Regions from separate parts of the Thauera chlorobenzoica genome, predicted to be linked through region 1. Evidence: predicted binding sites of a transcription regulator. Region 1 holds the regulator's gene; each other region holds the start of a gene.

Region 1 (9,668 bases):
TCGTCGATTGCGGTCTGTTCCAGGGCGGGCGCGAGGCCGATCGCAAGAATCGGCAAGCCCTCGATTTCGACCTGCGAGGGATCGATTTCGTCCTCCTCACCCACGCCCACCTCGATCACAGCGGGCTGGTACCCCGGCTGGTGGCGCTCGGCTACAAGCGCTGCATCTACGCTACCGCGGCCACTGTCGATCTGCTCGGCGTCATGCTGATGGACTCGGCCCACATCCAGGAAAAAGAGGCCGAATGGGCCTTGCGCAACGCCCGTGCGCGCAAGGCCCGACGCAGGGTGGAGCCGACCCCACTGTATACCGTGGAGCAGGCGCGGAGCAGCCTGGGGCGCTTGCGTGCGGTTTCCTACGATACGCCGTACGAGCCGGGGCCAGGGGTGCGCTGCCGTTTTCGCGATGCCGGGCATATCCTGGGCTCCGCCGTGATCGAGATCGAGATCGACGTCGGGGGGCATACCCGCAGCCTGGTCGTGTCCGGCGACCTCGGCCAGCCGATGCGTCCGGTGCTCCACGACCCGACCCCGATTCGCCGCGCCGACTACCTGTGCATCGAGTCCACCTACGGAAATCGCGCCCACCGCTCCTTCGATGCTACATGCGTCGAACTCGCCGCCATTTTGCGCCATACCCTGCAGCAGGCTGGCGGCAATGTCATCATCCCGGCCTTTGCCGTCGGCCGCACCCAGGAAATGCTGTTCGTGCTTGCCGAACTCGTGCGCTCGGGGCGCATCGAGCGGCTCGATGTCGTGGTCGACTCGCCGATGGCCGCCGCGGCGACCCAGTTGACGGTTCGTCATGCCGACCTGTGGGACGACGAGACTCGCGAGTTGTACGCCTGGACACAGCGCAACACGGACCGCTTCCGGCTGCGTTTCGTCCAGGACGTCGAGGAGTCGATGGCACTCAACAGCGTCGGTGGCGGGCTGGTGATCATCTCGGCCAGCGGGATGTGCGACGCCGGGCGCATCAGGCACCATCTGCGCTACAACCTCGGCCGCCGCGAATGCGCGATTGTCATCACCGGCTTCCAGGCGGCGGGCACCTTGGGGCGGCGTCTGGTCGATGGCGCACGCCAGGTCAGCCTGTTCGGCGAGCGCATCACGGTGCAGGCGCGCATCCACACCATCGGCGGTCTGTCGGCGCACGCCGACCAGCCTGCGCTGCTGAACTGGTTGCGCCATTTTGAGGCGGCGCCGCGCAGGACTTTCATCGTGCATGGCGAGGCCGAAGCGGCGGCGGCGTTCGCCGTCGCTGCCGAACACGAGCTTGGCTGGCCCGCCCTCACGGTGGCCGAGCCGCTCGTCCCCTACCTTCTGGGTTGATCGCCTCACCGGGTGGAGGGGGCGCCGCGATGAGCGATGAAGGGTACTGCAGCGGGCGCAGCGTGGAAGCGGGGGAGTCGCCGTCGCTCCTGCACGCGCGCGCGGCAAGAAGCCGGGCGCAGCGCCGGCCGGTGGGTGAGGTTTCGCGCTCAGGCGTTGTAACGCGCCAGGCGGGCAGGGTCGTGCAAGGTGATGCGCTTGCCCTGCACACTGATCAGGCCGACTTCGCTGAGGTCGTGAAAGATACGCGACAGGGTTTCAGGGGTGAGGTTGAGGCGGGACGCAATCACCTGCTTGCTCGTCGGCAGCGAAATTTCGCAGGGTTCGTCACTGTCGGCGACCTGGAGCAGATAGCCGATCACGCGCTGCATGCTCGAGCGCAGCGAATAGGTTTCGACGTCCTGGATCAGGCCGTGGAGCCGGATCGACAGGCCGGCAAGGAGCTTGCTGGCAAAGGTCGCATCCTGTTCGATCATCTCGCTGACCACCGCCTGGCTGACATGCACCAGCACGGTATCGGCAAGGGCTTCGGAAAACACCGGGTAGGGGTGGTTCATGAACATCACCGCCTCGCCGAAACTTTGCATCGGGCCGATGATTTCGACGACCTTCTCGGTCCCTTGGGACGACGAGAAGGCCAGCTTGACCTGGCCCGACACCACGAAGTAGAAGCCGTGCGGCTGGTCTCCGCGCTGAAACAGCACTTCGCCGCGCGAGACGTGGCGTTCGCGGGTGTAGCGCGAAACGCGCTCGATGTCGGTGTCGGACAGTTCGCTGAACAGCGGGATGCGTCTGAGCAGGGCGGGTATGTCGAGCGGGGCATGGGGGGGCATCGGCGGGCTCTCCGTATCGAGGCGCAATTTTAATCGAGGCCGGGGCGCGGACTCGCACCGGAGCTCGGGTTTCTTTCGTTGAAAGGGGACGGATGTACTACACAATCAAGCATCTTCATGTGACCTGCGTCGTACTCAGCGCAACGGGCTTTCTGCTCCGCGGGCTGTGGATGTTTACCGGCAGCCCGCTGCTTCAGCGGCCATTGACCCGGGTGCTGCCCCACGTTGTCGACAGCCTGTTGCTGCTCAGTGCGATCAGCCTCGCGATCATGATCGGGCAATACCCGTTTGCGGCCGACTGGGTCACGGCGAAAGTCTTCGGGCTGATCGCCTACATCCTCCTGGGCACCGTGGCGCTCAAGCGCGGCAGAACGCCGGCGGTGCGGACCACCGCCTTCGTCGGTGCGCTGCTGGTGTATGCCTGGATCGTGTCGATCGCCATCACCAAGAACATGGCGGGGTTCTTCGCCTGAGTCCGGGCGGCGGGAAAACCTCCCCGCCGGCAGCGCTCAGCGCGCGCCTGGCTGGTGCTGGATGAGGCTCTTCAGCCGTGCCGGCTCGAGCAGGCGGACGTGCTTTTGCTGCACGGCGATCAGGCCTTCGTCCTGGAAACGCGAGAACGCGCGCGACACCGTTTCCAGTTTCAGACCGAGGTAGGAGCCGATCTCTTCCCGCGTCATGCGCAGGTTGAACTCCTGGGCGGAGAAGCCGCGCGCGGTGAACCGCTGCGACATGTTCAGCAGGAAGGCCGCCAGGCGCTCCTCGGCCCGCATTGAGCCGAGCAGCATCATCACCCCGTGATCGCGCACGATCTCGCGGCTCATCACCTTGTGGAACTGCAGCTGCAGCCCTTCGACCTCGTGCGACATCTGCTCGAGCTTGTCGTAAGGGATCACGCAGACTTCGCTGTCTTCGAGCGCGACCGAATTGCAGGAATGGACCTCGGTGCTGATCCCGTCCAGGCCGAGGATCTCGCCGGTCATCTGGAAGCCGGTGACCTGCTCGCGGCCGTCTTCGAGCAGCACATCGGTCTTGAACGAGCCGGCACGGATGGCGTAGATCGCCTCGAACGGGTCACCCGCGTGGTAAAGGTTGTGCTGGCGCTTGATCTTGCGTCGCGCACCGACGAGCTCGTCGAGGCGGTTCAGCTCGCTGTTGGACAGCCCGAAAGGCAGGCACAGCTCCACCAGATTGCACTGCGAACAGGCAGACTTGAGTCCGCTTACGGTAATTGGCACTGTCGCCCTCATCTGCACGATAATCCGGCCTCCCCGACAAATGACCCCGATGGAGACCCCGGGCGCCCGGCATTCCACACCCGTTGACCCACGTCAACCAAAAAAATCAGGCGTTCTGCCATTGTTCGTCACACACAGCAGCAGCTAGATCATGAAAAGCCAGAACGAACTCCTCTTCGATCCGCAACTGATCCGTAGATTCGATATCAACGGGCCGCGGTATACCTCTTACCCGACAGCGGACCGCTTCGTCGAGGCCTTCAACGCCGACGCACTGAAGGCCTGGCTGGCAAAACGGGCCATCGGCGGGGTAAGCAGACCGCTTTCATTATACTTCCACATCCCGTTCTGCAACACGATCTGCTACTACTGCGCCTGCAACAAGATCATCACCAAGGATCACGGTCGTTCTGCCAAGTATCTGAAATACCTGGCTAAAGAAATCGAAATGCAGGCTGCCTGCCTTGAGGGCAGCCGGCAGGTGACGCAGCTTCACCTGGGTGGAGGCACCCCGACCTTCCTCTCGCACGACGAGATGCGCGAGCTGATGGCTTCGGTGCGCGAGCATTTCACCCTGGTGCCCAACGGCGAATACTCGATCGAAGTCGATCCGCGCAAGGTCGATTTCGATACCGTCAAGCTGCTCGCCGAGCTCGGCTTCAACCGCATGAGTGTCGGCGTGCAGGATTTCGCCGAGGATGTGCAGCGGGCGGTCAACCGTGTGCAAAGTTTCGAGGAAACCCAGCTCGTCATCGATGCCGCGCGCCAGACCGGGTTCAAGTCGGTCAGCATGGACCTGATCTACGGCCTGCCCAAGCAGAACGTGATCAGTTTCAACCGCAGCCTCGAGCAGGTGCTGCAGATCTCGCCCGATCGCATTTCGCTCTACAGCTACGCCCACCTGCCCGGGCTGTTCAAGCCGCAGCGCCGCATCCATTCCAGCGACATGCCCAGCGCCGACACCAAGCTGCAGCTGCTGCAGCTGGGCATCCGCCGCCTCACCGAAGCGGGCTACGTCTACATCGGCATGGACCACTTCGCCAAGCCCGATGACGAACTCACCGTGGCCCAGCGCCAGGGCCGCCTGCACCGCAACTTCCAGGGCTATTCGACGCAGGCCGAGTGCGATCTGCTCGCCTTCGGGGTGTCGGCGATCGGCAAGATCGGCCCGGTTTATGCGCAGAACGTCAAGACCCTGGACGAGTATTACGACGCCCTCGACCGCGACGAGCTGCCGGTGCTGCGCGGCATCGAGCTGACTGCCGACGATCTGCTGCGGCGTTCGATCATCCAGGCGCTGATGTGCCACTTCGAGCTGTCGATGCAGTCGATCGAGATCGCCCATCTGGTCGATTTCCGCGATTACTTCGCCGAAGAGCTCGCCGACCTGAAGGAAATGGAAAAGGCCGGGCTGGTGAAGATCGAGGGCGACTGGATCACCGTACAGCCGGCCGGTCGCCTGCTGGTGCGTGGCATCGCGATGGTGTTCGACCGCTACCTGCGCGCCGACCGCGAGCGCGCACGCTACTCGCGGGTGATCTGACCCCGCCCTTCGCATCGACTGCCGGGGCGGCAGGCGGCCGACACGGGCCGGTCATGCGGGGCGGAAGCAGCGGTTGCGGGGCGTTGATTCCGCCGCTTCAGCGAAGCGAAATCGGGCGGGCAGGATGCTGCACTGCGGCGTAAAATGCCGCTTCAGCCATCCCTGAGACGCCTGCCCCATGCCCCGTGTGCCATGCCCGATACCGGCTATTTCGCTGTCTTTCTGATCGGCCTGCTCGGCGGCACGCATTGCGTGTCGATGTGCGGCGGCATCGTCGGCGCCCTCACCCTGCAGCTGCGCTCGCCGGGCAGCAAGCCGCAATGGTCGCTGCATCTGGCCTACAACCTCGGCCGCATCGCCACCTATACGGTGCTGGGCGGGCTGGTCGGCGCGCTCGGGTCGGTCGGCATGGTCTACGACGGTATGCTGCCGGTACAGATGACGCTGTACGTGCTGGCGAACCTGATGCTGGTCGCGCTCGGCCTCTACCTCACCGGCTTCACCCGCCCGCTGGCTCCGCTCGAGCGCGCCGGCCATGTCGTGTGGCGGCAGATCAAGCCCGCCACCCGCCGCTTCCTGCCGGCGCGTTCGGTGCGGCAGGCCTTGCCCCTTGGGCTGCTGTGGGGCTTCATCCCCTGCGGGCTCACCTACTCGATCCTCGCCACCGCCCTGGTGAGCGGCTCAGGCGCGCGCGGTGCCGGGCTGATGCTGGCGTTCGGCCTGGGCACGCTGCCCAACCTGCTGCTGGCGGGGATGCTGTTCCTGAAGTTCCGCGCGTTCACCCGCAGCAGCAAGGTGCGCCTGGCTTCCGGCCTGCTCGTGCTCGGCTTCGGCCTGTTCGGCCTGTACCACGCGCCCACCCTCGGTGGCGCTCTGTGGCGCGGTATTGTCTGCCTGTGAGCCTGCCGCAGCGGCTGACACATGGTCCCCTGACAGTGCGCGCAGGATCGGGCAGGGGGTAGCGGCGTCGCTGTGGCGGCAGCACTGCACCAGTTCGGCGAGCGCGTCGCGCATCTCCTGCAGCTGGCGGATGCGGGCTTCGATCAGCCCGATCTTGGCCTGGGCGGCGGCGCGGGCGCGCTCACGGTCGGTGTCGGCGTTGAGCGCCAGCAGGCCGTCGATTTCCTCGAGCGAGAAACCGAGCTGCTGGGCGCGGCGGATCGCCCGCAGGCGGGCGAGTTCGGCCGTGCCGTAGGCACGGTAGGCGCCGCGCGCGGGGGCCGGCTCGGCGAGCAGGCCGCGGCGCTGATAGTAGCGGATGGTCTCGACGCCGACCCCGGCGGCCCTGGCCAGGGTGCCGATGGTGAACGTCGGTGCGACATTCTGGTCCATGGATGTTGACTCCGTACTTCGGTACGGGGTTTACACTGCGCGTCATCGATCATCCGCGCAAGAGGGGCCGCCATGTCGCACGCCACGCTGAACCTGCCGCCGCACGCCACGCCGGTGCCGGCCGCTGATTCCCTGGAACTGGCCATCACCGGGATGACCTGTGCCGCCTGCTCGAGCCGGCTGGAAAAGGTGCTCAACCGCCTGCCCGGGGTTCAGGCCGCGGTCAACCTCGCCACCGAACGCGCCATCCTGCGCTTCGCCCCTGGCGCCCTGAGCCTGGAGCAGGCGATCGCCGCGGTCGAGCGTGCCGGCTTCGGCGCGAGCGACGCCCGCCGGCTCGAGCGCGAGGCCGAGCGCGCCCGCCAGCACGCCGTGTGGCGCGTCGAGTTCAGGCATTTCTGGATCGCCGCACTACTCACCCTGCCCCTGGCGGCGCAGATGCCGGCGATGTTCGGTTTGTGGCCGGGGGGCGAGATCCACCACGACTTCGTCCCGCGCGGACTGCAGCTGCTGCTCGCCACGCCGGTGCAGTTCTGGATCGGGGCGCGCTTCTACCGTGGCGCGTGGGCGGCGGTGAAGGGCGGGGGGGCGAACATGGATGTGCTGGTCGTGCTCGGCACCAGTGCGGCCTACGCCTACAGCGTGTTCGTGACCCTTGCCGGTCGCCACGATCTGCACGTCTATTTCGAGGCCTCGGCGATGATCATTACCCTCGTGCTGCTCGGCAAGCTGCTCGAGGCGCGTGCCAAGGCGCGCACCACCGCGGCGCTCGACGCCCTGCTGCGGCTGCAGCCGAAGATGGCGCGCATCGAGCGCGACGGCGAAGTGGTCGAGGTTCCGGTCGAGTCCCTGCGCCCGGGCGACGCCTTCGTGCTGCGCCCGGGCGACGCGGTGCCGGTCGACGGCATCGTCGAGCGCGGTGAGTCGGCGGTGAGCGAAGCGATGCTCACCGGCGAGAGCCTGCCGATCGACAAGCGCGCCGGCGACACCGTGTTCGCCGCCACGATCAACGGCAACGGCCTGCTGCGCTGCCGCGCCACCGGGGTCGGCGCGCACACCCTGCTCGCCGGCATCATCCGCCTGGTCGAGCAGGCCCAGGGCTCGAAGGCGCCGGTGCAGCGCCTCGCCGACCGCATCTCGGCGGTGTTCGTGCCGGTGGTGGTGGGGATCGCGCTGCTGACCTTCGCCGCCTGGTATGCCGCCGGTGGCGACTTTCAGCAGGCCCTGATCAATGCCGTCGCGGTGCTGGTGATCGCCTGCCCGTGCGCGCTCGGCCTCGCTACCCCGACCGCGATCATGGTCGGCACCGGCCAGGGCGCGCGCGCCGGGATGCTGGTGAAGAACGCCGAGGCGCTGGAACTGGCCGAGCGCATCGCCGTGCTCGCGGTGGACAAGACCGGCACCCTGACCGAAGGCCAGCCCGCGCTCAGCGACGTGGACCCGGTCGCGGGGTGGACGCGCGCGCGCCTGCTGGGGGTGGCGGCGGCGCTGGAGCAGGGCAGCGCCCACCCGATTGCCGCCGCGGTGGTGGCGGCGGCGAAGGCCGAAGGCGCGGCCCTGCCCGCGGCGGAGGCGGTGCGGGCGGTGGGCGGCATGGGGGTCGAAGGCCGGGTCGGGGTGGATGGTGCATCCCGTGCCGTGCTGCTGGGGGCGCCGCGCTTTCTCGCCGGGCGCGGGGTGGCCCTGCCTGACGGTGCCTGCGAGGCACTGGCCGCCGGCGGCCGGACCCTGGTCGCGGTCGCGGTCGATGGGGTCTTCGTCGGCCTGCTCGGCGTGGCCGACCGCGTGCGCGTGGACTCCGCCGCGGCGGTGGCGCGCCTGCAGGCGAAGGGGGTGCGGGTGGTAATGCTGACCGGGGATCATCCGGCCACTGCCGCGGCGATCGCCCACCAGACCGGCATCGCCGAGTGGCGTGCCGGCGTGCTGCCGGGGGACAAGGCGGCGGTGGTGGATGCGCTGCGCAGCGGTCAGGTGCTGGACGCGGGAATGGGGAACGAAACCGGAGAGGGCGCCGGGGATGGGCTCCGCTCAGGCCACGCGGCGGACGGCGCCGGCTCGGGCCGGGCGCCGCTGCGGGTCGGGATGGCCGGCGACGGCATCAACGATGCGCCGGCGCTGGCCGCGGCCGATGTCTCGTTCGCGATCGGGGTCGGTGCCGACGTCGCGGTCGAAGCCGCCGACATCACCCTGGTGCGCAACAGCCTGCACGGCGTGGCCGATGCCATCGACCTGTCGCGTGCCACGCTGTCCAAGATCCGCCAGAACCTGTTCTTCGCCTTCGTCTATAACGCCCTGGGCATTCCGTTGGCGGCGGCCGGCCTGCTCAACCCGGTGATCGCCGGTGCGGCGATGGCGATGAGTTCGGTATCGGTGGTCAGCAACTCCCTGCTGCTGCGGCGCTGGCGGGCCGGGCGCTGAACGGACGGGGGCAGGGGAACGGTATTTTCAACCAAGGAGCAAAACAATGAGCGAAGTGACGATCAAGGTCGAAGGCATGAGCTGCGGTGGCTGCGTGAACAACGTGACCGGTGTGCTGAAGGCGCTGGCCGGGGTGGACGATGCGCAGGTTTCGCTGGAAAACGCCTCGGCAACGGTGCGCTACGATCCGGCCAGAGTGTCGATCGAGGCGCTGCGCGCGGCAGTGGAGAATGCCGGTTTCGATTCCCCGGCAAGCTGACTCCCCCTATAATCCGCGCACTTTTTCCACGGGAGGGCATCATGGGTTTCGATCTGGTCAGCGCCGGCAAGGACGTGCCGAACGACATCAACGTCATCATCGAGATCTCCGCGCAGGGCGATCCGATCAAGTTCGAAGTGGACAAGGACAGCGGCGCGGTGTTCGTCGACCGCTTCATGGGCACCTCGATGCGTTACCCGCTGAACTACGGCTACGTGCCGCACACCATCGCCGGCGACGGCGACCCGGTGGACGTGCTGGTGGTCACGCCCTTCCCGCTCGCTCCGGGCGTGGTCATCCGCTGCCGCCCGGTCGGCGTGCTGAAGATGGAAGACGACGGCGGCGTCGACGCCAAGGTGGTCGCGGTGCCGGTGTCGAAGCTGACGCCGCTGTACGACAAGGTGCAGACCACCGCCGACCTGCCCGAGCTGCTGATGAAGCAGACGGTGCATTTCTTCGAGCACTACAAGGATCTCGAACCCGGCAAGTGGGTCAAGGTGCTGGGCTGGGGCACGGTCGACGATGCCAGGCAGGAAATCCTCAACGGCCTGGCTGCGGCCAAGAAGTAAACCCGTACTGCGCAGTCAGACTCGAAAGGCCCGTGATGCGGGCCTTTCGTCGTATACGGCCGCCATCTGCCGGGTGGGAAGGGGCCCTCGTCGCCGAGCCGGACCCGTTGCCGGCGCTGCAGCCGAGCGCATCCGGCAACCGCTG
Region 2 (9,668 bases), 1.8 Mb from region 1:
CTCGGTGTCGCCCTCCATGCGCAGGCGGCGACTGAAGAACAGGGTGTCGGGGTCTTCTTCGCGCAACGCCAGGGCGAGGAAGTCGCGGGTTGTGGCGGAGATCACCAGATCGGGCCTGGCGGTTGCGGCGGCACGGCAAAAACCGCTGGCGGCGAGGGTGAAATCGAGCCGCAGGCCGGCGTCGAGCACGCGTATCTGCAGATGGCGGCCGGTCAGCGGCTCGAGCGCGTCGCGCGGCAGGATGCGGCCGAGGGCGAGATTCAGCGCCAGGGTCAGGGCGTGGGTGGGCGGTTGCTGCGGCAGGCGGGCGACGATCCGGGCGATCGGCGCCGGCACGGTGAAGCTCGGCACACGGAAGTCGTTCAGGCGCGCGCCGATGCGCTGGCGCAGGCTGCCGGGCAGCAGTGCGGACAGCATCGACGGGCGGGGCAGGGCGGGGAGCGCGGGCATCGTCATTCTCCGGCGGGATGGGCTTGAAGCGGGGATGAGTCGATCGGGGATCTGGGCCGGGGCGGCGGCGCTTAGGCCGCCACGTACTGTTCGACGCCGGCGCGGCCGTGCCAGAAACCGTTGCAGGGCTCGGCGACCATCCACGCGCGGCTGGCGGCGAGGGCCTCGGCCGGGGTCGTGTCGCCGTCGAGCGCGGCGCGAAAGAGCGCGACCACCCGGGCGGTGTCGGCACCCTGCGGGCTGATGCGCAGCACTTCGCTGTGCGCGCGTACCGCAGGCAGGTCACCGAGCAGGTTGTGCACCCGCGCCGACTGCGTCTGCACCCCGTTCAGGGTCAGGAAGGGTTCGCCTTCGCGGGTGCGCAAGGTGATGCCGTCCATGATCGACAGGCAGCGGAACTCGCAGGTGTCCTTCTGCAGGTTGAAGTGACGGGCGGTGAAGCAGCGCGCCGAGTGCGCCAGCGGCAGGCGGCCGTAGGCATAGACTTCGGTCTCGATCGGCGCGGCGAGGCCGGCGCGCAGCTCGGCGAGGGTGGCGCCGGACAGCTCGGGGGCCACCGCCCAGCGCGTGGCGCCGGTGTCGATCAGCAGCTGCAGGGTGTGCGGGTTGAAGATGTTCAGGGTCGGGCCGGCGACCCAGTCCTTCACCCCGGCTTCGGCGAGCAGGCGTACCGCGCCCATGTCGTTGGCTTCGACGCGGAAGTCGGTCTGGCGCACGATGCGGCGCAGCGCCTTGAGGTCGGATTCGGATTCGATCAGGCCCTGGGTGCTGAGTACCACTTCCTTGCCCGCGGCGGCGAGCATGTGGCCGACTTCGAACCAGTCGTCGAGGCGCAGCTCATGGCGGCGCGAGCATACGGTTTCGCCCAGATAGACGCTGTCGACCGGGCTGTCGGCGAGGCCGGCGTAGAAATCGAGCACGCTCTGGCGCGGCCAGTAGTAGAGCAGGGGGCCGAGGGCGAGTTTCATCGTTGGAGTCTCGTTGAATCGGGGTTGTACGGCAGGGCGCGGCGCGGGCTCACTTCCAGGGGCGGTAATAGGCGCCCAGGGTGTGGGCCTGGCCTTCCGAGACCTTGTTGAGCTCGGCCATCCACGCCGGCAGCACGGTGAACGATTCGGGCCCCGCCCGCAGCTTGTCGAGCGCGGCGCGCCAGACCTTGGTGACCTGGGTGACGTAGGCCGGGCTGCGCTGGCGGCCCTCGATCTTGATCGCGCGGATGCCGATGCGGGCCAGTTCGGGGAGCAGCTCCAGGGTGTTGAGGCTGGTCGGCTCCTCGAGCGCGTAATAGGTCTCGTCGTTGACTTCGAAGCGGCCCTTGCACAGCGTCGGGTAGCCGGCACGCTCGCCCTCGGCGAAGCGGTCGATGAGGATGCCGTTGAGGCGGGTTTCCATCCCCTGCGGGGTGTCTTCCCAGCGCACGTGCTTGCCCGGCGAGCAGGCGCCGTTGCAGTTGGGCGATTCGCCGGTGGCATAGGCCGACAGCGCGCAGCGGCCCTCGACCATCACGCACAGGCCGCCGAAGCCGAACACTTCGATTTCCACCGGCGAGTTGGCGATGACGTTCTCGACCTGGGCGAGCGAGAGCACCCGCGGCAGCACCGCGCGCTGGATGCCGAAGCGCTCGTGGTAGAAGTTGATCGCCTCGTAGCTGGTGGCCGAGCCCTGCACCGACAGGTGCAGGCGCAGACCCGGGTGGGTCTTGGCGGCGTAGGCCATCAGCCCGGGATCGGCGAGGATCAGCGCATCGAGGCCGAATTCCGCGGCGCGGTCGATGGCGGCGGTCCAGCTCGACCAGTTGCCGGCCTGCGGGTAGGTGTTGAGCGCGAGCAGCACCTTGCGGCTGCGGGCGTGGGCGTAGGCGATGCCTTCGCGCATCTGCGCCGGATCGAAATTCAAGCCGGTGAAGTTGCGCGCGTTGGTGGCGTCCTTGAAGCCGAGATAGACGCAATCGGCGCCGTGGTCGATGGCGGTCTTGAGGGCCGGCAGGCTGCCGGCGGGGCAGACGAGCTCGATCGGGGGGCGGACGGTCATGGTGTGCGGGAGCGGGGGAGAAGAACCCTGCAACCATAGTCCACCGCCGCCCGCCTCGCGTTGATCGCCATCAAACGCTGCCGTGGTTGTCCGCTCGGCAGGTTGCGGCAAGGCGCCTGCCAGAGGGGCGGAGTGCCGCTCAGCGCGGTTGGTGATAGGTGCCTGCGGCGGCGTGGTGGCCGCCGATGTGCGGGCGGTGGTGGGGGCGGGCGCCGAGGTAGCCGCCGATCAGCATCCCGAGGGCGCTCGCCGCGAGGCCGTAGAGCTGGGGCTCGACATCGCCTTCGGCGACGAAATTCTCCAGCAGCAGCCAGGTCGCCAGGCCGAGCACGATCGCCAGCGCCGCCCCCAGGTTGTTCGCGCGCCGCCAGAACAGGCCGGCGGCAAGGGGCACGAAGGCGCCGGCCAGGGTCACGCGGTAGGCGTTCTCGACCATCTCGTGGATGCTCGATTCGGTGGCGGTGGCGTACCAGGTGACCAGCGCGGTGAACAGCACCACGGTGAGACGCGTGCTCCACAGGAACTGGCGGTCGTTCATGCCCGGCAGGAAGCCGCGGAGGACGTTTTCGGAGAAGGTCACCGAGGGCGCCAGCAGGGTGCCCGAGGCAGTGCTCATGATCACCGACAGCAGGGCGCCGAAGAAGATCACCTGGGCGTAGAACGGCATGTATTGCAGGATCAGGGTCGGCAGGATCAGCTGCGAGTCCTGTGCCATCAGGCGCTCGACCATCGCGGGGTCGATGATGTTGGCGGTGTAGGCGAGGAACAGCGGCACTGCGGCGAAGAAGAAGTAGCTCACGCCGCCGAGCGTCGTGCCCCACACCGCGACGGTCTCGTTCTTCGATGAATTGACGCGCTGGAAGACGTCCTGCTGCGGGATCGAACCCAGCGCCATGGTGGCGAAGGCGGCGATCCAGGCGATCAGGTCGACGATGTCGAGGGTGGGCAGGAAGTCGAACTTGCCTTCGGCCGCAGCTCTGGAAATCACCGTCTCGAAGCCTCCGGCCATGTCGCCGGCGATCCAGGTCACCCAGAGCAGGCCGAGGATGATCACGATCATCTGGACGAAGGTGGTCATTGCCACCGACCACATGCCGCCGAACAGGGTATAGACCAGCACCACGCCGGCGCCGATCAGCATGCCTTCGTTCATCGATACGACGTCGGCCGACAGCACGTTGAACACCAGGCCGAGCGCGGTGACCTGCGCCGCGACCCAGCCCAGGTAGGACAGCACGATGCAGATCGACAGCACCAGCTCGGTGCTGCGGTTGTAGCGCATGCGAAAGAAGTCGCCCAGGGTGAGCAGGTTCATGCGGTACAGCGGGCGGGCGAAGACGAGGCCGAACAGCACCAGGCACACCGAGGCGCCGAGCGGATCGGAGATCAGGCCGCGAAAGCCCTCTTCGAGGAAGGTGGCGGAGATGCCGAGCACGGTCTCGGCCCCGAACCAGGTGGCGAACACCATCGCCAGCACTACCACCATCGGCAGGTTGCGCCCGGCGGTGATGTAGTCGCGGGCGTTGTGCACCCGGGTGGCGGCATACAGGCCGATGCCGATGGAGACGATCAGATAGGCGACGACAAGCCAGAGCAGCATGGTGGGAGCCCTTCGTGGTGGTGCATCTGCGCGGGGTGGGCAGGAGTGTCGAGCGGAAAAAGTGCGCGCGAGTTTAGCAACAGAATGCCCTTCGGGGGGTGTCGAGACGCAGGCGGCCCGGGGCGTGCCGCCGCCGCGGCGGGCAGGGCGCCGGTCCGCGGCGGCGGGCAGGGCTCACTGGATGAAGGCCGGATGCGGGTGCGGCACGCTGGTGTGCGGGCCGGGATAGGTGCGCAGCACGGTGATGATGGTCTGTGCGGCAGCGTCAAGCACGTCCTCGTCGATCACCAGGGGGGGGGCGAGGCGGACCACGTTGCCATTGGTGTCGCGGGTGGCGATGCCGGCGGTGAGCAGACGTTCGGCGACTTCGCCGGCATCGGCGAATGCCGGGTCGAGGGCGACGCCGACGAGCAGGCCGCGACCACGGATTTCGCGAACGCCGGGAAGCTTCGCCTGGCGCAGTTGTGCGATCAGCTTCGCCCCGAGGCGCTCGGCGTGCTCCCAGGGACGCGTTTCGGCAAGCAGGGCGAGCACTTCGGTGCCGACCGCGGCAGCCAGCGGGTTGCCGCCGAAGGTGGAGCCGTGGTCGCCGGGGCGGAATACGTCCATCACCGCGCGGTCGGCGAGGAAGGCGGAGGCCGGCAGCAGGCCGCCGCCGAGCGCCTTGCCCAGGATCAGGCCGTCCGGGCGCACGCCTTCATGCTCGCAGGCGAGCAGGCGGCCGGTGCGGCCGAGCCCGGTCTGCACTTCGTCGGCGATCAGCAGCACGTGATGGCGGCGGCAGATCTCGGCGCAGCGCGACAGGTAGCCCGGGGGCGGGACGATGATGCCGCCTTCGCCCTGGATCGGCTCGACCAGGAACGCCGCGGTTTCGGGCGTGATCGCGGCTTCGAGGGCGTCGGCGTCGCCGAAGGGCACACGCTCGAGCCCGGCGGGGAAGGGGCCGAAGCCGGCACGGTAGCGCGCGTTGGAGGACAGGCCGATGATCGCGATCGAGCGGCCGTGGAAATTACCCTCGCAGGCGATGATCCGGGCGCGCTCGGGGGCGATGCCCTTGACCTCGTGGCCCCACTTGCGCGCGGCCTTGAGCGCGGTCTCCACCGCCTCCAGCCCGGTATTGACCGGCAGCGCGCGCTCGAAGCCGAAGGTGGTGCACAGGCGCTCGAGGAAGACCGGCAGGCGGTCGCTGAAAAAAGCGCGCGAGGTCAGCGCCAGGCGCTGCGCCTGGGTGACGAGCGCGTCTACCAGGCGCGGGTGGCTGTGGCCGAAGCTCACCGCCGAGTAGGCGCTCATCATGTCGAGGTAGCGCCGGCCATCGACGTCCCACAGCCAGACGCCCTCGCCGCGCTGGAATACCGCCGGGAGCGGGGCGTAGTTGGCGGCGCCGTAACGCCTTTCCCTGGCCTGCAGGCTGGTGCCGTCAGGGCCGAGGGCGGCGACGGCGAATTCCGCGATCCACCGTGCGCCGTGCCGCTCGGGGTCGAGGTCGGGGCGGTATTCGACGATTTCCAGCCCGACCAGGTCGGGGCAGGTGCGCAGGCGCATCAGCGCCTCGGCGAGGGCGCGCGGGTCGAGGCCGTCGGCCTCCGGGCAGGTCACCGCGGGGAAGGCCTGTGGGTCGAGCGCGTCGAGATCGAGGCTGAGCCCGAAGCCGGCCTCGGGGTCGGCGCGCGCGATCGCCATCGCCTCGGCGAACACCGCGGCGAGGCCGCGGCGATCGATCTCGGCCATCTCGAACACGCGCACGCCCAGGCGCGCGAGCAAGGCCTGCTCTTCCGGCTCCCAGGCGCGCGCGCCGATGATGCAGGTGCGCGCGGGGTCGAGCGCCGGTCCGGGGATCGCGGTGAGGGACGGGTGGCCGGTGCCGAGCAGGGCAGCCAGCGGCATGCCGTGGATGTTGCCCGAATGGGTGCTGCGCTCGGTGTGGCTGTCGAGGTGGGCGTCGACCCAGATCAGTCCGGGGGCGCGCCCGCATCGCCGCCCGAGCCCGCGCCAGGTGCCGGTGGCGATCGCATGGTCGCCGCCGAGCACGAGCGGGAAACGGCCAGCGGGCAAGGCCGCGAGGCGGTCGGCAAGGCAGCGTGCAAAGCTGGCGCAGGCCTCGATCCGGCTGTGCATGTCGGGCGCTGGCGAGGGCGGCGGCAGCGGATGCAGGGGGTCGAGCCATTCGGCGGCGACCCCGATCGCGTTCAGGCGCTGCGCCACGGCACCCTCGCGTAGCGCTTCCGGTGCGCTCGCAGGGCCGGCATGCGGAGCGCCGAGCGCCGAGGCGGCGCCGATGATCGCTACGGTTGAATGCGGAGAGCGTAGTTCGGCGGGGTCGTTTCGGGCTGTCGTCATCGCACACCTCCCATGGCACGTGTGGTTGGGGATGGCCGAAGCTTCAGTCCGTTGGATGGAGGCGGGCGGGAATCGTTCAGCCGCCCCGGGCGCGGCTCAGCCGAGCAGGCGATGGAGCTCGAGGGCGAGCACGGCGGCGGCGGCGACGCCGACGAGGGCGAGCAGCCAGCCCTGCTGACGCTGGCCGGCGGCGAGCTGGTCGAGGCGTTGCTGCTGGGCGGCCTGCTGGCGGGGGGCGTCGCTGAGGGCCTGATGCACCAGGCGCGGCAACTGCGGCAGGGTGCCGGCCCAGGCCGGGGCTTCTTCCTTGAAGCCGCGGGCGAGCGCGCGCCAGCCCATCTGCTCGTCCATCCAGCGCTCGAGGAAGGGCTTCGCCGTCTTCCACAGGTCGAGCTCGGGGTCGAGCTGGCGGCCCAGGCCCTCGATGTTGAGCAGGGTCTTTTGCAGCAGCACGAGCTGCGGCTGCACTTCCATCTCGAAGCGGCGCGCGGTCTGGAACAGGCGCAGCAGGGTCTTGCCGAAGGAGATGTCCTTCAGTGGCTTGTCGAAGATCGGCTCGCACACGGTGCGGATCGCCGCCTCGAACTCGTCGACGCGGGTCTTCGCCGGCACCCAGCCGGCCTCGATGTGGGCGAGCGCGACGCGGCGGTAGTCGCGCTGGAAGAAGGCGAGGAAGTTCTGCGCGAGGTAGTTCTTGTCCACCTCGTTGAGCGTGCCCATGATCCCGAAGTCGAGCGCGATGTAGCGCCCGTCCTGATGCACGAAAATGTTGCCCGGGTGCATGTCGGCGTGGAAGAAGCCGTCGCGGAACACCTGGGTGAAGAAGATCTCGACCCCGGCGCGCGACAGTGCCTTCATGTCGGTGCCCTGGGCGAGCAGCGCCGGGGTCTGCGAGATCGGCACGCCGTGCATGCGCTCCATCACCATGACCTTGCGCCCGCACCAGTCCCAGTACACTTCGGGCACGATCAGGAGTGCGGAGTCCTTGAAGTTGCGCCGCAGCTGCGAGCAGTTGGCGGCCTCGCGCATCAGGTCGAGCTCGTCGTGCAGGTACTTGCTGAATTCGGCGACCACTTCGCGCGGCTTCAGGCGGCGCCCTTCGGGCCAGATCTTCTCCAGCAGCAGGGCGGCGGCGTCGAGCAGGGCGAGGTCGTGCTCGATGACGCGCTCGATGCCGGGGCGCAGCACCTTGACCGCCACTTCGGTGCCGTCGGGGAGGCGGGCGAAGTGCACCTGGGCGACCGAGGCCGAGGCCACCGGGATGCGTTCGAAGTCGTCGAAGACGGTGTCGATCGGCTTGCCGTAGAAGCCTTCGAGCACGGCGAGGGCCTGCTCGGTGGGGAAGGGCGGCACCCGGTCCTGGAGCAGCGCGAGTTCGTCGGCGAGGTCGGTCGGCAGCAGATCGCGCCGGGTGGACAGCATCTGGCCGAATTTGACGAAGATCGGCCCAAGCGACTCCAGCGCGCGGCGCAGGCGCACCGCGCGCGGCTCGGAAAAACCGCGCCAGAAATAGACCACGTGCCAGATGCGCGCCAGCCGGCCGCTGGCGTCGGCGTCGAGCACCATGCGGTCGAGGCCGAAGCGCAGGCTGACGGAAACGATCTTGGCGAGGCGGAAAAGGCGCACGGTGCGATGCCGGACGGGGAAAGGCCGGACTTTAGCCGGAAAGGGGGGGCGGGGAAAGGGCGCCTCCGGCGGCCGGCGGCCGGTCCCAGCCGCAACGACTGCACACAAGCTGTGCCGGGCGGGGCGGAGCGATCCGTTATAATCGCGCGTTTAGATTCCATGCCGAGTGCCATGAGCGCCGATCCAAAAGTCCATCTTGCCGACCTGTTGCGTACTGCGCTCAGAAGCGTCGCCCCCGACCACGCCGATATCACGATCCTGCTGGAACGCCCGAAACAGGCGGGCCATGGCGACTTCGCCGCCAACCTCGCGCTGCAGCTGGCGAAGCCGCTCAAGCGCAGCCCGCGCGATCTCGCCGCCCTGCTGCTGGCGGAGCTGCCCGCTTCGAAGCTGGTGGCGAAGGTGGAGGTGGCCGGTGCCGGCTTCATCAACTTCACCCTTGCGGCCGGCGCCAAGACCGTGGTGGTCCGGGAGGTGCTGGGCAAGGGCGCCGATTTTGGCCGCGGCGCGAGCAAGAACGTGAAGGTGCAGGTCGAGTTCGTCTCCGCCAATCCCACCGGCCCGCTGCATGTCGGCCACGGCCGCGGTGCCGCCTACGGCGCCTCGCTCGCCGACGTCCTCGCCTTCGCCGGGTACGACGTCACCCGCGAGTACTACGTGAACGACGCCGGCCGCCAGATGGACATCCTGGCGTTGTCGACCTGGCTGCGCTACCTCGCCTTTTTCGGCGTGGAGATTCCCTTCCCGCCCAACGCCTACCAGGGCGACTACGTCATCGACATGGGGCGCGAAATGCGCGACGCGCACCAGGACCGCTTTGCCCGGGTCACGCGCGAGCAGGTCCTGGCCGGCACACCGGGGCTGCCGCCCGCCGTGCGCAAGGACGACGAGGCCAAGGCGCAGCGCGAGTTGCATCTGGACGCGCTGATCGCCAACGCCAAGGGCCTGCTCGGCGAGGACTATCCCTTCGTGCACGGCTTCGCCCTCAACGAGCAGCTCGGCGACGGCCGCGACGACCTGCAGGAATTCGGCGTGCGCTTCGACAAGTGGTTCTCGGAGCAGAGCCTGTTCGACACCGGCCTGGTCGAGCGCGCCGTGACCCAGCTCGAGAAGGCTGGCCACCTCTACCTGCAGGACGGTGCGAAGTGGTTCCGGTCGACGGCCTTCGGCGACGAGAAGGACCGCGTCGTGCAGCGCGAGAACGGCCTCTACACCTACTTCGCCTCCGACATCGCCTACCACCTCAACAAGTACGAGCGCGGCTTCGACCGCATCATCGACATCTGGGGCGCCGACCACCATGGCTACATCCCGCGGGTGAAGGGCGCGATCGCCGCCCTCGGCCTGGCGCCGGAAAAACTCGAAGTGGCGCTGGTGCAGTTCGCCGTGCTGTACCGCAACGGGCAGAAGACTTCGATGTCGACGCGCTCGGGCGAGTTCGTCACCCTGCGCGAGCTGCGCCGCGAAGTCGGCAACGACGCCTGCCGTTTCTTCTACGTCCTGCGCAAGTCCGACCAGCACCTCGACTTCGACCTCGACCTGGCCAAGAGCCAGAGCAACGAGAACCCCGTCTACTACGTGCAGTATGCGCATGCCCGGGTGTGCTCGGTGCTCGCCCAGT
Region 3 (9,668 bases), 1.1 Mb from region 1:
GTGGTAGGGATGCATCATGTAGTGCAGGCCATCCGCGCTCGCCGACGGGGCTTCGGGGCTTTCCGGGGTCTGCCAGGCATATTCCCAGGGCGCGATGTGCGGAAGAGTGTGGCCGTCGCTGAGACCATTGACGTTATCCACATGCAGCTTCTCGATCTCGGCGAGTTTGCGGAACAGCGCGGCGACTTCCGGATTGTTGTGGGTTTCCATCTGGTCGGCGAGCATTTCGTAGCGTTCGACCGCTTCGTTCTCCATCGCCAGGGCGTGGGCGAGGAGCTGCTCCACCGATTGGATGCTGTTGTCCTGCGGCTCGGTAGTGCTCATAGCACGAACTCCTTCTCGAGATCTGCAACGGAGTCGACGCTGGCCTTCAGCGCCGGCTGGAAGGGCTGACGGTTGCCACGATACAGCACGCCGATGTTGAAGCCGTCGTCGGTCATCAGGCGGCGGGCGGCGCGCGCCGGATCGTCGGTCGGATCGACCGCGGCCGGGTGCACGGCGTCCTTCCAGTCGCGCTGCTCGGGACGGAAGGTGACGCAGGGGCTGAGCAGCTGGACGAAGGAGAAGCCCGGGTGGCGGATCGCCTCGGTGATCAGCTGGGCGGTGCCGTTGGGGTCGCCGGAGAAGCCGCGGGCGATGAAGTTGGCGCCGGCGGCGAGCGCGATCACCAGCGGGTGGAAGGGGTTGATGCCGGTGCCCTGGGGGGTGAGCTTGCTCTTTTCCCAGTCCGGGGCGGTGGTCGGCGAGGCCTGGCCCTTGGTCATGCCGTAGACCTCGTTGTCCATGACGATGTAGGTCATGTCGACGTTGCGCCGGCAGGCGTGCATGAAGTGGTTGCCGCCGATCGAGAAGCCGTCGCCGTCACCGCCGGAGGCGATCACGGTGAGTTCGGGGCGGGAGACCTTGATCCCGGTGGCGATCGGCAGCGCGCGCCCGTGCACGCCGTGGAAGCCGAACACGTTGGTGTAGGCGGGCAGGCGCGAGGAGCAGCCGATGCCGGAGACGAGGGCGACGTTTTCGGGCGGGATCGACAGCTCGGCCAGGGCCTTGGTGAGCGCGCCGAGCACCGAGTAGTCGCCGCAGCCGGGGCACCAGACGGGCTTGACCTCGGACTTGTAGTCGCGCGCGGCGTAGCTCGGGCAAGTGGATGTAGCGTCCATGATCAGCTCCAGTCGGCCAGTTGGCGGAAGATTTCGTCGGGTCGGATCGGCAGCGGGCCGGGGCGGTGGAAGGCCCGCACGCTGCCGGGAAGGTCGTAGTGGGCGCGCAGGTAGCGGTGGAACTGGGCGCCATGGCTCTGTTCGACGACGAGCACGCGCGAGACGCCCTCAAGGGCGGCGGCGAGCTGCTCGGGGCGCACCGGCGAGAGCAGGCGGATCGACACCATGCGGCCCTGCTTGCCGGCGGCGCGCCAGCGCTCGAGCGCTTCCTGCACCGGTCCGGTGGTCGAGCCCCAGGTGATGACGGCGATGTCGCCCTCGCCCTCGCCGTCGATGTCGGCCCAGTACTTGCCGTAGTCGTGGGCGGTGAGCTTGCGCAGGCGCTTGTCGAGCTGGGTGCTGTGGTCCGAGGCCTGGCTCGAGGGGGTGCCGACTTCGGTGTGCTCGAGGCCGTCGGCGGTGTACTGGTAGCCCTTCATGCCGGGCACGGCCATCGGCGAGACGCCCGATGTGGTGTTGCGGTAGCGGCGGTAGCGCTCGTCGCCCAGCTCGCCTTCGGGGCGCAGGCGGTTGGCGCGCAGTCCGGGGTCGGCCGGCGGGGCGATGGTGGCGCGGCTCTGGCCCAGGGACTGGTCCGAGAGCACGACCGCGGCGGTCTGCAGGGTGTCGGCCAGATGCACCGCCCACTGCGTGGAGAAGGCACAGTCGGCGAGCGAGTTGGGCGCGACCACCAGGTGCGGGGCATCGCCGTGCAGGCCGTAGAGGGCGATGTTGAGGTCGCTCTGCTCGGACTTCACCGGGATGCCGGTGGACGGGCCGCCGCGCATCACGTTGACGATCGTGATCGGGGTCTCGGAGGCGACCGCGAGACCGATCGATTCGGTCATCAGCGCCAGGCCGGGGCCGGAGGTGGCGGTGAGCGAGGTGGTGCCGCCGTAGGAGGCGCCGATGATCTGGTTGACCGAGGCGAGCTCGTCTTCGGCCTGCACCAGCGCACCGCCGAGCTTGGCGAGGTTGGGGGCGAGCCATTCGAGCACTTCAGTGCCCGGGGTGATCGGGTAGGCGGCGACAAAGCGCACCCCGCCGCGCACCGCGCCCAGACCGGCGGCTTCGTTGCCGGTGATGCTCCACAGGCGCTGGCGCTCGCCGCCGGTGGCTGCGGCCAGGCGCTTGCTCGGCGGCAGCGAGGCGGCAAAGGCCGCGCCGGCACGCACCGAGGCTTCGCTGGCGGCGAGCGCGGCGGGGCCTTTCTTCGCCAGCGAGTCCTTGACCACCTTGAGCACCGCCTCTTCGGGCAGGCCGATCAGGGCCGCGACCGCGCCCAGCGCGATCATGTTCGGGCGCCCGCCGTCGATCTCCTTGGCAATCTTCTTGAACGGAATGTCGGCCCGGCGCGTACCCTTGGCGAGGATCTGCTCAGGGAACTCGCCCCCGTCCGGATCGCCCAGCACCAAGCCGTCGGCGGTCATCGGCACTTCGGCCGAGAAGCGGCCAACGTTCTGCCAGTCGATCGCCACCAGCAGGTCGTAGTGGTCGTCGTGCGACTGCACCGGCGCGGTGGACAGGCGCAGCATCGCCGCCGCCTCGCCGCCCCGGATCTGCGCTCCCGACGAGCGCGTCATGTAAGCGTACCAGCCGGCGTGGCCGGCGGCATCGAGCAGCATGCTGCCTGCCGTCATCACCCCGGCTCCGCCGCTGCCGGCGAAGGTTATCGAAACCGATCGGGCTGTCATCCTCATTCTCCAAGTTCAACTGCAGGCCGCTGAGGCCGGTTCGGGATCACCTTGTGTGCGCCCATGCGTATCAAATATGGATACGCACATGCGCGGCGAGTGCGGTGTGGCTGCATCCTTGCCGTCGGGGTGACCGATGTTTCCGAGGGGTTGCCGGGGCCGAGGCTCCCGAGGCGATGCTGCAGCCCTCTGGACGCTTCAAAGTTTACGTTGACGCAAACGTCAATCCGTTGACTTAGGTCAACTGGACGTCCGGGGGCCTCGTTTAAGGTTCGTCCATCACGACATGCAGTCTTCAGCTTCAAGAGGCGATGTGTCAGAATAATGTGACGTTAACGTCAACGTCATGGCGGCGAAGAGTTCAGTCAGTTCATGGAGGAGTGAGATGAGCAGCAATCCGCATCGTTGGATGATGACCTCGCCCGGCGCGCCGATGGTTCGCGCCGAGTTCGAGATCGGCGAGCTTTCTGCTGACCAGGTCGTCGTGGCCGTGGCGGGCTGTGGAGTCTGCCATACCGATCTCGGTTACTACTACGACGGCGTGCGCACCAATCATGCGCTGCCTCTGGCGCTGGGTCACGAGATCAGTGGGCGGGTGGTGCAGGCCGGTGCCAATGCGGCGCAGTGGCTCGGACGTGCCGTGATCGTGCCGGCCGTGATGCCCTGCGGTACCTGTGAGCTGTGCGTGTCCGGCCATGGCACGATTTGCCGTGACCAGGTGATGCCCGGTAACGACATCCAGGGTGGTTTCGCCTCCCATGTGGTGGTGCCGGCGCGTGGTCTGTGCGCGGTCGATGAGGCGCGACTCGCCGCCGCCGGTCTGCAGCTGGCCGACGTCTCGGTGGTTGCCGATGCGGTCACGACGCCTTATCAGGCGGTGCTGCAGGCCGGTGTCGAGCCGGGTGATGTGGCGGTGGTGATCGGTGTCGGCGGTGTCGGCGGCTACGCCGTGCAGATCGCCAGCGCCTTCGGCGCCAGCGTGGTGGCGATCGACGTCGATCCTGCTAAGCTGGAGATGATGTCCAGGCACGGCGCGGCGCTCACGCTCAATGCGCGTGAAATTTCCGGGCGCGATCTGAAGAAGGCGATCGAGGCGCATGCCAAGGCCAATGGCCTGCGACTGACGCGCTGGAAGATCTTCGAGTGTTCGGGTACCGGCGCAGGGCAGACCAGCGCCTATGGCCTGCTCACCCATGGCGCGACGTTGGCGGTGGTCGGCTTCACGATGGACAAGGTCGAGGTTCGCCTTTCCAACCTGATGGCCTTCCATGCCCGCGCGCTGGGCAACTGGGGCTGTCTGCCCGAGTACTACCCGGCAGCACTCGATCTTGTGCTCGACAAGAAGATCGATCTCGCCAGCTTCATCGAGCGTCACCCGCTCGACCAGATCGCTGAGGTGTTCGCCGCCGCACACGCCCACAAGCTCACCCGGCGCGCCATCCTCACGCCCTGAGCGCATCCTTTTTAAGCACGCAACGAAAAAAGACACAGGAGTTCGATGACATGAATCCGACTACGCAAAAACTGGTCGAGCAGAACGCGCCGACGAAATTGGTCGACCACAACCTGGTGCCCGAAACCGTTTGTCCGGGCGTGCTCTACGAGAAGCGTCCGGCGCGCAACCTGAAGGGCGAAGTGGTGCCGGGGCTGTACAACGTCTGGATCTCGCTCGACAACCCGAAGCAGTACAACTCCTACACCACCGACATGGTGAAGGGGCTGATCCTCGCCTTCCGTGCCGCTTCCTGCGCGCGCGACGTCGCCACGGTGGTGTTCACCGCGGTCGGCGACAAGGCCTTCTGCACCGGCGGCAACACCAAGGAATACGCCGAGTACTACGCCGGCAACCCGCAGGAATACCGCCAGTACATGCGCCTGTTCAACGACATGGTGTCGGCGATCCTCGGTTGCGACAAGCCGGTGATCTGCCGTGTCAACGGCATGCGCATCGGTGGCGGTCAGGAGATCGGCATGGCGGCCGACTTCACCGTGGCCCAGGATCTGGCCAACTTCGGCCAGGCCGGTCCGAAGCACGGTTCGGCGGCGATCGGCGGTGCGACCGACTTCCTGCCGATAATGATCGGCTGCGAGCAGGCGATGGTGTCGGGCACGCTGTGCGAGCCGTTCTCGGCGCACAAGGCCAACCGCCTCGGCATCTGCATGCAGATCGTGCCGGCGCTCAAGGTCGACGGCAAGTTCGTCGCCAACCCGCTGGTGATCACCGACCGCTACCTCGACGAGTTCGGCCGCATCATCCACGGCGAATTCAAGACCGGCGACGAGCTGGCGGCGGGCAAGGAGCTGATGAAGCGCGGCGAGATCGATCTGTCGCTGCTCGACGAAGCGGTCGAGAAGCTGTGCGCGAAGCTGATCTCCACCTTCCCCGAGTGCCTGACCAAGAGCTTCGAGGAGCTGCGCAAGCCCAAGCTCGACGCCTGGAACCGCAACAAGGAAAACAGCCGCGCCTGGCTCGCGCTGAACATGATGAACGAAGCGCGCACCGGCTTCCGTGCGTTCAACGAAGGCAACAAGGAAACCGGCCGCGAGATCGAATTCACCGATCTGCGCCAGGCGCTGGCCAAGGGCATGCCCTGGACTCCTGAGCTGATCGAAAGCCTGATGCCGGGTGCCAAGTGATGAGCGAGGCTAGCTCCCCGCTGAAGGTCTGGCTGGAGCGCGACGGCAGCCTGCTGCGTCTGCGCCTGGCCCGGCCCAAGGCCAACATCGTCGATGCCGCGATGATCGCCGCGCTGCGCCAGGCGCTGGGCGAGCACCTCCAGGCCCCGGCGCTGCGTGCGGTGCTGCTCGATGCCGAAGGTCCGCATTTCAGCTTCGGCGCCAGCGTCGATGAGCACATGCCGGACCAGTGTGCGCAGATGCTCAAGAGCCTGCATGGGCTGGTGCGCGAGATGCTCGACAGCCCGGTGCCGATCCTGGTCGCGCTGCGCGGCCAGTGCCTGGGCGGCGGACTGGAAGTGGCGGCGGCGGGCAACCTGCTGTTCGCCGCGCCGGACGCCAAGTTCGGTCAGCCCGAGATCCGTCTCGGGGTGTTCGCGCCCGCTGCGTCCTGCCTGCTGCCGCCGCGCGTGGGCCAGGCCTGCGCCGAAGACCTGTTGTGGTCGGGGCGCAGCATCGACGGTGCCGAAGGGCACCGGATCGGCCTCATCGACGTCCTCGCCGAGGATCCGGAGGCCGCGGCGCTGCAGTGGTTCGACGAACACATTGCGCGTCTGAGCGCGAGCTCGCTGCGTTTCGCGGTCCGTGCCGCACGCTGCGACATCGTGCCGGGCATCAAGCAAAAACTCGATACCGTGGAGGCCCTCTATCTTGAGGAACTGATGGCCAGCCACGATGCGGTGGAAGGGCTGAAAGCCTTTCTTGAGAAGCGTTCTGCAAACTGGGAGAACCGTTGACCATGAGTACGGCAGACATCATCGCGCGCTGTGAAGCGCTTTACGAGGACCTTGATTTCACTGCCGCCAGGCAATGGAAGGAGGCCGATCCCTCTCGCAAGGTTATCGCCTACATGCCGGTATATGTGCCGCGCGAGATCATTCATGCGGCTGGCATGTTGCCCCTGGGCATCATGGGCGGTGGCGATGGGCTGGAGGTGATCCACGGCGACGCCTTCTACCAGAGCTACATCTGCCGCATCCCACGCTCGACCATCGAACTCGGCCTGTCCAAGCGCATGGATTTCGTCGATGGCATGCTGTTCCCCAGCATCTGTGACGTCATCCGCAACCTGTCGGGCATGTGGAAGCTGATGTTCCCGGGCAAGTACGTGCGCTACTTCGACGTGCCGCAGAACTACCGCGACAACGTCGGTGGCAACTACTACACCAACGAGCTGAACGAACTGCGCGAAGGCCTCGAGCACCTGTCGGGCCGCAAGATCACCGACGAAGCGCTGCGTGCCTCGATCGCGGTCTACAACGAAAACCGCAAGCTCGTCCAGGATGTCTATGGCCTGCGTTCGCGCGAGCCCTGGAAGGTGCCGTCGGCCGATGTATACCTGCTGATGCGTGCCGGCCTGGTGCTGCCGGTCGAAGAGCACAACCAGATGCTGAAGGATTACCTGGCGGCCGCGGTCAAGGTCGAGGCGCAAAAACGCGACAACTGTCGCGTGATCATCAACGGCTCGTTCTGCGAACAGCCGCCGCTCAACCTGATCAAGTCGATCGAGCTCTCGGGCTGCTACATTGTCGATGACGACTACATGATCGTGCATCGCTTCCTGCGCAACGAAGTCTCGACCGCCGGCGATCCGATGCAGAACCTGTCGCTCGCCTTCCTGCACGAGTCGATCAGCACCGCGGCGAAGTACGACGACAAGGAAGAGGACAAGGGCAAGTACCTGCTCGAGCAGGTCCGCAGCAACGCCGCCGAAGGCGTGATCTTCGCCGCCCCCAGCTTCTGCGACCCGGCGCTGCTCGAGCGCCCGATGCTGGCCGACCGCTGCTCGGAGCACAAGGTCCCCTACATCTCCTTCAAGTACGCCGAGAACTCGGGCCAGATGCAGCCGATCCGTGAGCAGGCCGGTACCTTTGCCGACTCGATCAAACTCTGGAGCTAATCATGAGTGCAAAAACCAACCCTGAAGTCATCAAAGAATCTTCGATGGTGAAGCAGAAAGGGATGATCGCCGGTAACTACGATCGTCTCACGGGCACCAAGGAGTCGGGCGAGAAAGTCGTGTCGACCTTCGTGCCGGGCAACCTGAACGAGCTGATCATGTGTTTCGACATGGTCAACAACCTGCCCGAGACCAACGCCATCCAGAACGGCATGCGCAAGCAGAGCGGCGGCATGATCATGGATGCCGAGAAGGCCGGCCACTCGGAAGACGTGTGTACCTACGTCAAGGCCGACATCGGCATGATGGGCCGCGGCAACATCGCCCCCAACGGCAAGCCGATGCCCGCTCCGGACATGCTGCTGCTGTCCTACACCGGCTGCTTCACCTTCATGAAGTGGTTCGAGCTGCTGCGCCACGAGTACAAGTGTCCGACCGTGATGCTGCAGATCCCGTATCAGGGCGATGGAAAGATCACCAAGAACATGCGTGATTTCGTCGTCAAGCAGCTCAAGGAAGAAGTCATCCCGATGTTCGAGCAGGTCTCGGGGGTCAAGTTCGACATCGACCGCCTGCGCGAATACCTGAAGAACTCGGCCAAGGCCGAAGACAATCTGGTGTGGGTGCTCGAGAGCGCGAAGAACCGTCCGTCGCCGATCGATGCCTACTTCGGCGGCGTGTATTACATCGGCCCGATGTTCACCGCCTTCCGCGGCACCACCGATGCGGTCGAGTACTACGATCTGGTGCGCGGCGAAATCGAGCAGCGCATCCGCGAAGGCAAGGGGCCGATCACCCCCGAAGGCGACATGAAGGAAGAGAAGTACCGCCTGGTCGTCGAAGGTCCCCCGAACTGGACCAGCTTCCGCGAGTTCTGGAAGCTGTTCTACGACGAAGGCGCGGTGGTGGTGGCGAGCTCCTACACCAAGGTGGGCGGCCTCTACGACCAGGGCTTCCGTCACGACCCGAACGACCCGCTGGGCACGCTGGCCGACTACTGCCTGGGTTGCTACGCCAACAACAACCTGCCGCAGCGCGTCGAACTGCTCGAGAAGTACATGAACGAGTACCAGGCCGACGGCCTGCTGATCAACTCGATCAAGAGCTGCAACAGCTTCTCCGCTGGGCAGCTGCTGATGATGCGCGAAATCGAGAAGCGCACCGGCAAGCCGGCCGCGTTCATCGAAACCGACCTTGTCGATCCGCGCTATTTCTCGCACGCAAACGTCAAGAACCGTCTGGAGAGCTACTTCCAGATGGTCGATCAGAAACGCAGCGGCGCGTCGCTGGCAACCGCGTAAGGAGCGAACCATGGAATGTTTCGTCGGAATTGATCTGGGGTCCACCACGACCAAAGCGGTCGTCATGGACGACAAGGGGCAGGTGCTCGGCCGCGGCATCACCAACTCGCGCTCGAACTACGACACCGCGGCGCGCGTGTCCAAGCTCGAGGCCTTCATCGATGCGCGCCTGAGCCTGATTCGCCGCGAACTCGACAAGGAGCCGGCAGTGGCCGGGCGGGTCGATGAAATCATCGACGGTCTGACCCGCAACTTCCGCCGCGAGCAGTTCATCGAACAGCTCGGCGACCTGGAGCAGACCTGCGTGGCCAACGTCGAGGGCCCGCGCTTCGCCGGCAAGGAAAAGGCGATCGTCGGCGCGCTGACCGAAGTCTTCCGCCGCCTGCGCGAGGAAGAGGCGGACAAGCTTTTCGCACCGGACGCGCAGCGCAAGTCGGACTTCTTCCGCGACCTCGCCGGTTCGCGTTTCATGCAGATCGGTGAGGAAGTGGCCCGCGCCAACGGCGTCGAGTTCGATCACCTGCTGCACATGTACGACAAGTCGATCATCGAGGTCGAGAACCGTCCGCCGTCAGCCGACATGAACCGCAAGTTCCGCAGCGCGATGGAGCGGGTTCGTGGCGAGATGTCCAGTGCCCTCGATACCGCTGCGCTGGGTGCGCCGATCGATGCCGCGCTCGACATCGAGATGAGCGAGCGCTACGTCGTCGGCACCGGCTACGGCCGCGTCCGCCTGCCCTTCCCGAAGGAGCACATCCGTTCCGAGATCCTGTGCCACGGCCTGGGCGCGCACCTGATGTATCCGAAGACCCGCACCGTGCTCGACATCGGCGGCCAGGACACCAAGGGCATCCAGATCGACGACAAGGGCATCGTGGTGAACTTCCAGATGAACGAC

Evidence for each region. Region 1 encodes FNR, which switches genes on or off when oxygen is low (the NO sensors DNR and NnrR bind a similar motif). Its sites were predicted from a motif close to TTGANCTAGNTCAA; they were not measured.
Region 2: ubiU (ubiquinone anaerobic biosynthesis protein UbiU) is a predicted target of FNR. The motif match lies at 2,542-2,555, and genes of this name have one in related genera.
Region 3: Tchl_RS10750 (2-oxoacid:acceptor oxidoreductase subunit alpha) is a predicted target of FNR. The motif match lies at 3,124-3,137, and genes of this name have one in related genera.

The regions. Positions count from the first base shown of each region.
Region 1 covers NZ_CP018839.1:3,465,071-3,474,738, reverse strand. The annotation lists gene Tchl_RS16205 (MBL fold metallo-hydrolase RNA specificity domain-containing protein) at 1-1,331, shown strand, start outside; gene Tchl_RS16200 (Crp/Fnr family transcriptional regulator) at 1,481-2,164, opposite strand; gene Tchl_RS16195 (SirB2 family protein) at 2,257-2,637, shown strand; gene fnr (fumarate/nitrate reduction transcriptional regulator Fnr) at 2,674-3,414, opposite strand; gene hemN (oxygen-independent coproporphyrinogen III oxidase) at 3,554-4,945, shown strand; gene Tchl_RS16180 (sulfite exporter TauE/SafE family protein) at 5,138-5,845, shown strand; partial or broken gene Tchl_RS16175 (MerR family transcriptional regulator) at 5,948-6,277, opposite strand; gene Tchl_RS16170 (heavy metal translocating P-type ATPase) at 6,350-8,695, shown strand; gene Tchl_RS16165 (heavy-metal-associated domain-containing protein) at 8,742-8,954, shown strand; gene ppa (inorganic diphosphatase) at 8,996-9,523, shown strand.
Region 2 covers NZ_CP018839.1:1,651,946-1,661,613, forward strand. The annotation lists gene ubiT (ubiquinone anaerobic biosynthesis accessory factor UbiT) at 1-450, opposite strand, end outside; gene Tchl_RS07670 (U32 family peptidase) at 522-1,418, opposite strand; gene ubiU (ubiquinone anaerobic biosynthesis protein UbiU) at 1,468-2,481, opposite strand; gene Tchl_RS07680 (sodium:solute symporter family protein) at 2,621-4,081, opposite strand; gene rocD (ornithine--oxo-acid transaminase) at 4,256-6,421, opposite strand; gene ubiB (ubiquinone biosynthesis regulatory protein kinase UbiB) at 6,518-8,047, opposite strand; gene argS (arginine--tRNA ligase) at 8,219-9,668, shown strand, end outside.
Region 3 covers NZ_CP018839.1:2,315,421-2,325,088, forward strand. The annotation lists gene Tchl_RS10740 (ferritin-like domain-containing protein) at 1-324, opposite strand, end outside; gene Tchl_RS10745 (2-oxoacid:ferredoxin oxidoreductase subunit beta) at 321-1,160, opposite strand; gene Tchl_RS10750 (2-oxoacid:acceptor oxidoreductase subunit alpha) at 1,163-2,899, opposite strand; gene had (6-hydroxycyclohex-1-ene-1-carbonyl-CoA dehydrogenase) at 3,279-4,346, shown strand; gene oah (6-oxocyclohex-1-ene-1-carbonyl-CoA hydratase) at 4,397-5,530, shown strand; gene Tchl_RS10765 (cyclohexa-1,5-dienecarbonyl-CoA hydratase) at 5,530-6,306, shown strand; gene bcrC (benzoyl-CoA reductase subunit C) at 6,309-7,469, shown strand; gene bcrB (benzoyl-CoA reductase subunit B) at 7,472-8,770, shown strand; gene bcrA (benzoyl-CoA reductase subunit A) at 8,781-9,668, shown strand, end outside.